2 regions of the Nicoliella lavandulae genome follow, and region 2 is predicted to be linked to the other one. Evidence: riboswitches for the same ligand, from Rfam matches in the RefSeq annotation. Region 2 holds a riboswitch; the other holds the start of a gene.
What was found. Region 2 has a riboswitch for thiamine pyrophosphate ahead of tenA (thiaminase II). Riboswitches for the same ligand answer to the same signal wherever they lie in the genome.
Positions count from the first base shown of each region.

Region 1: it holds a riboswitch for thiamine pyrophosphate, as region 2 does, so the genes downstream of both, R4146_RS00755 (ECF transporter S component) here and tenA (thiaminase II) in region 2, are expected to answer to the same signal.

Region 1 is NZ_JAWMWH010000001.1:146,577-149,783, reverse strand. It holds gene R4146_RS00760 (ABC transporter ATP-binding protein) at 1-1,360, opposite strand, end outside; gene R4146_RS00755 (ECF transporter S component) at 1,458-2,015, opposite strand; TPP riboswitch at 2,123-2,212, opposite strand; gene R4146_RS00750 (serine hydrolase) at 2,392-3,207, shown strand, end outside.
Region 2 is NZ_JAWMWH010000003.1:348,274-351,480, forward strand. It holds gene thiE (thiamine phosphate synthase) at 1-166, opposite strand, end outside; gene thiD (bifunctional hydroxymethylpyrimidine kinase/phosphomethylpyrimidine kinase) at 153-965, opposite strand; gene tenA (thiaminase II) at 965-1,669, opposite strand; TPP riboswitch at 1,767-1,858, opposite strand; gene R4146_RS08300 (carbon-nitrogen hydrolase family protein) at 1,986-2,792, shown strand; gene R4146_RS08305 (hypothetical protein) at 2,834-3,019, opposite strand.

The DNA.
Region 1 (3,207 bases), on a different contig from region 2:
ACCCACTAAGCTGGTGGCTAATGATGACGATGGTTTGGTTGAACTTTTGGCGTGCTTGGGTTAAGAACTTGACTACGGTCGTTAATGATTCAATGTCCAACCCCTTAAATGGTTCATCCATTAAGAGCACATCGTTACCCATGATTAACATTTCTAAGATTTGTAATTTCTTTTTCTGACCTTCACTTAGGGTGTAGACCACTTGTTGTTCACGACCATCAATCTTTAATTCCTTTAACATTGCTTGCACATCGTCAGTTGAGTAGTGGGGGTGAACGGCGTTCTTAAGTGATAATTGTAGTTCTTCTGCCACCGTAATATCGACAAACTGCATTTCAGCATCTTGAAAAACAAGTGCAACATGTGATAAGTAAGGCTTTTTACGAATTTTTTGGATATTTTTGCCTTGGTATAAAATTGTACCATCGTATTTAAATAGGCGGGTCAACGCCTTAAATAACGTGGACTTACCAATTCCGTTCTCACCAGTAATCAACGTGGTCCGGTTAGGGTAGATTTTAAATTGATCCATTGCTAACAGGGCTTGATCGTGTTGACTTAGCGTTAGGTGGTCCAAGTCAATGACGCTTTGTTCATCAGCAGTCGGGAGGGCTAATTTAACATCAGCTAATTCATGGTTATCGAACGGCGTAAGTAATTGCGCAACGTCTTGATGCGATAGCTCTGTGATTTGATGTTGGTCAGCATGGAGATAAAAGAAGTGATCAACTACTGCTTCATAGCCAGATAAGTCATGATCGACTAAAATGATGGTTTTGTGTTTTTCATCGCGCAAACGTGTTAGTTGGTGCAATAAGTCACTTCGTGATTGCCGGTCCAAACTAGCAAATGGTTCATCAAGTAAGATAACCTTTGAATCCATTGCGATAATAATGGCTAAGGCTACCTTTTGTTTTTCACCACCGGACAGGTCATTTAAGCTGCGATGCTTGAGTTTGGTAATGTTAACGAATTCCATTGCATGATCGATGCGGGCAGGGATAGCCGCTGGATCCATTCGGCGATTTTCAAGGGCGAATTGGATTTCATCGTAAACATTGGTCATGGTAAATTGTTGATTTGGATTTTGAAACATCATGGATACGATGCCACTCATGTCAGTGGCGGGGATGGTGTTGATTGCTTGGTCGTCAAAGCTGATGGTGCCGGTATAATCACCATTGGCAAACTCAGGATATAGACCAGCGATTGATTTTAATAGTGTCGACTTACCAGTTCCTGATGGCCCAGCAATCAAACTAATTTGACCACTGGGAAACGTTAAGTTCACGTCTGCCAAGACGGGTTGCTTACTTTTAGCATAGGTAAATGTGAAATGACTAACATTGACGGTTGTCATAAAAATTCCTCCAAATAATAAAGAAAGCACCCCAAAGCAATGCTTTCGAAGTGCTTTAATGTTATTTTAACGACTTGTGAATCAAAACGCGACTAAATTATGCTTCAATAGCATGGCTTCGGTTAAGCAATTTGTTAATTGCAGTTGGAATCGGATCACTAAAGACCCATACGGAGATAAACCGAAGAATGAATAATAGAATAATAAAGCCCACGTGGTAAGCATTGTAACCATTTTTGAACCAATCCCAAGTAAATGTAATGACGGTGGTAAAGACCGCTCCTAAGAATAGTTGGAAGTGACCATATTTTTTGTAGCCCGTAACGGCGAATCCTAATTCAGCACCGGCTCCTTGGATTAAACCAGAAACCACGTTCATAACGCCCCATTGATCACCTAAGAACATTTCAACTACGGCTCCAGCTACTTCACTGAAGATTGAAACTCCGGGCATCTTGAAGATGGCACCAGCTAGTGGTCCAGCGACGATCCATAAACCGAGTGATAAATCATTGGCAGCCGGTGCTAATCCGATGGGAGTTAAAATTAGGGTCAACGCATTGTAAATAAAACTAGTTAACCAGAAAATAACCCCACAGACGATTGCGATCAACGCAATTAAAATAATATTTCTAAGACTCCATTTTTTAGCCATTGCTAAAAACCTTCCTTTCAACATAGATCCATCAATAATTTTTTAAACAAATAGAAAAAGGGTCCTCAAATATTTTGAGGACCCTTTGGTATGTACGCCATTGAGCACACTAAAGTGCATTGTTTCCCTCCACCAGTGCTAACTGAATCAGGTTCAATGGGTATTATCTCAGCCGAACGGCACCCCAAACATCTATTTATTTAACTTTGACTAGTTTAACTTAGTCTTAAACAAATTGCAAGGTCGTTTGTTACAATCACAATGCTTAAATAACACTTCCTTTACAGTTCGCTTAAACCAATTGTCTAAGGACTGTGAAAATGGTAATTTATTATATAAGATTTAAATTACTTAATTTTTGGGAAGGATTTAGGATATGATTAGTAAAAAATTAAAACGATTCACGGTGGCATTGGTTGCTGTTGTCGGAATCGCTTCGGGTTCTGGAATTAATTCATTGGTTAATTCTGGGGCGACAAAAACGGCCAATGCGGCGACTTATAATTATGACTATGATTATGATGATGGAGCCGTTGGATTGACTGGTAACGCAATTGTGCCTGGTAATTACAAAATGAAGAATGCCAAGGCGGCCATTGCGGTTGATGCGGATAACGGTAAAATTGTGTACGCTAAAAACATCAATCAAAAGTTAAAAGTTGCTTCGACAGCTAAGTTAATGACCTTATACTTAGTGATCCGTAAGGCGCAAGAAACGAACGGCTGGAATCAAGTCGTTAATACTTCTAGCACTAGCTTAGTGAACATGAGCTACAATAATAACATCGGGGGCGGATTTAAGTTCAAACCTGGCCACAAGTATACAGTTAGACAATTATACCGGGCAACGTTAATCCAATCCTCCAATAATGCAGCCATTGCGCTAGGCCAATGGGTAGCTGGTTCTAACGGTAAGTTTATTGATATGATGAATAAACAAGCAGCCGCATGGGACATCGATGCGACATTTAATTCTGCATCTGGATTAGAAAATACGGACTTAGTTCACTATGGCTTTAAATATAAAGGGGGCGCCAATGCCGGTAACATGGTAAGTGCTAAGGCATTAGCAACCATTACCCAACACGTATTAGCGTACTACCCACAGATCCTAAAGGATTCAAAGAAGGGGACTGCGACCGTTGATGGGCAACGACTTTACAACTACAACAATATGTTAAAGGGGCGGACG
Region 2 (3,207 bases):
CTTGACCCACGAGGGCACCTTTACCTTTTTCACGGTATTGAAACATTGTGATTCCACTTTGACAAGCAGTGGTTAGTTGTTCAATAAACTTGGCCTTATCGCCGCCAATATTTTGAGTCCCACCAATAAAGTAGACCCGTAACATGTCTGGATTAAATTTCAACATCAGTATTTTCAGCTCCCCAATGATTAAGTGGACCATGACCTTGGCCCACGTGAATTTCATGTTTTAGAATTTCGTTCATATAGGCCTTTGCCCGCCGAATGGCTTGTTCGACGTGACAGCCCTTAGCAATTTCAGCAACGATAACGGATGACAGTGTATCACCAGTCCCATGTTTACGCTTAGAATCAACGTGATCACCAGTCAACCAAAATGCAGTCCCATCTGCTAGTAATACATAGTCTTTATTCTCAGGGCCATCACTATGACCGCCCTTAATGATAACGTTCTTAGCACCTAGTCGTTGAATTTCTTTAGCAGCATTTTTAACGGTTGCTAAGTCATCAATTGGGTGTTTAACGATCGTTTCGGCCTCTGGTAGATTAGGGGTAATGATATCAGCCAGTGGAATTAAGTCGTTGATGACGGTATCAATCGCATCATCAGTTAATAACTTAGCACCGCCCTTGGCTACCATAACGGGATCAACAACTAGGGTTCCAAATGAATAATGCTTAATATTTTTAGCTACGGCCTTAACATGGGCCGCATCAAAGAGCGCACCTGTCTTCGCAGCTTTGATCTTAAAGTCCTCCGCAACTGAAGCGAACTGAGCATCGACCATCTCCAGTGGTAATGGATAGACTTTTTGCACATCTAAAGTATTTTGAGCAGTAACACCAACGACCACGCTGGTACTAAACACATGACAAGCTTGCATTGTCTTGATGTCGGCCATCATTCCAGCGCCACCACCAGAATCAGTACCAGCGATCGTTAATGCTTCTGGAAACTCACGCATTAGAATTCCTCCTTACTAGCAGCATCTAATGTTGCTTTGAAGTGCCAATCCTCTTGCTTATATGCTTGTTCCCAGAATTGCCATTCTAATTCGCAACTCTTTAGGAAGTATTGGGTGGCTTCAGTTAATTCTTCTGGGGATGCATGTTCTGCAAAGCGGTCAACAAAGGCAAAGACCGTATCACTTAGTGATTTATCACCCTTAGGGGTTGCATAGAATTCGATCCAGTCCTTAAATGGGTTGTCATCATTTGCTGCCCCTTGAGCTACTAAGTGATCAGCAATCTCTGCATACGTCCAAGGACATGGTTGAAACGCTGCTAAGATATTTAACAATGAGCCCGTTTCACCCGCCCGGTGCATATGTGATTCGTATAGGTATGCTTTAGGGGAAGGCGTGGCATGCTGTTGACTTTCGTATGATACTCCAGCAATATTGCAAAAAATATGGTGGGGATGAATCTCACTATTTAAAATGAAGCTAATTTGATCATTAAAGAAACTCATTAATTCGCGATCATTGGATTTCGCAATTGCATTTCCATAAATTTTGATAAATTCGCTTAGGTATTGATAATCTTGTTGAACATAGAATTTCAATGCGGCACCAGGAACGTGTCCATTGGCAATGCCTTGAATGAAGGGATGTTCAAAAATACCTTTTAAAATGGGTTGCGCTTGTTGCTTTAGTTGATCAGAAAACATAGGTGAATCCTCCTAAATTATAACTATCCAGGGAAAATAAAAACGACCCACACCGAACTAACTTCGGGGGTGGGTCGCCTATAATCATCTGCGATTATCTTCGATTCATGCCACGTTCCTACGCTAGTGTTATCTAGATTCAGGTTCAATGGGTATTATCTCAGCCAAACGGCACCCCAGTGGATAGTCATTTATATTCAATTCCAGAACTAATATACCATATCTAATATAAGGTGTCTAATGGAACTTACAATGATTGACATTGCAGTGACATAAGATTAGAATTTGCTTAAAAGATAATTAGGAGGATTAGGCTTTGAATTATAAAATTGCACTAGCACAATCATTTTCTGACCTTGATCAAACCGTTAATCAACATAAATTGACCCAAGTTACTAAAGAGGCCGCCGAAAAGGGCGCTAAATTAGTGGTATTTCCGGAAATGTTCATGAGCACGGTTTCCGCCACTGCGGATTTAGATGTAATCAATCAACATGCTGAATCGCTAGAAGGACCATTTGTTAACAATGCCAAACAAGCCGCAATTGATAATCAAGTGTGGGTAATATTTGGGATGCGCGAAAAAAATGATGATGGCAATGATCAACGAGTTTATAATACAATCGTAGTTATCGATAATCATGGTAAAATCGTTAGTACGTATCACAAAACGCACTTATATGATGCTTTTGGCACTAAAGAGTCTGACCAAATTAAGCCAGGTGATAAATTATTCGAACCTATTGACACGCCATTTGGTAAAATCGGGTTGTTTGTATGCTATGAATTACGATTCCCAGAAGTGGCTCGCTATGAAGCAATTAATGGAGCTGATGTTATCATCATTCCAACGTCATGGTTTAGTGGTCCCTTAAAGGAATATCACTGGTCCACATTACTAAAAGCACGTGCAATTGAAAATACTACCTATGTTGTTGGATGCGATAAACCAGCTAGTAATGACCGTGTGGGTTTAAGTCAAGTCGTTGATCCAATGGGCGTCACAATTGCTCAGGCAGGGAGTGACGAAACAATCTTAATTACTGAAATTGACTTAGATAAAATTAAGACCGTTAGAAAAACGTTACCATCAGCTAATCAAAGAATTCCTAAATTATATTAAGTTACAAAAACCGGTTTAGCATCTGCTAAACCGGTTTTTTATTACGATTGATTTCCATCAGAAAAGGCCCCTAGAACGCCTAAGACAATTAAAATAATGGCACCCCAGAAAAATACCTTTAACATCCAAATGATGGCAGCGATTAACAATAGCCACCATAGCCAACTACTGAGGAATTTCCAGACTAACCATAATACAAAGATGGTTAATAATAAAACGATAATCATTCATCACCATTCCTTTGAGATCATGTTCTTATTTTAGCATAAACATTGTTAGACCAACATCTTTATGTTCAATTAATTAAGTCTTGTGAATTTTTTCACTAAAAAACATAATTTGAATCAACCATTATTCTATTTAGCTTTCTATATCATGGTTAGATAGTAACCGTGATATAGAAAGAAAATCATCG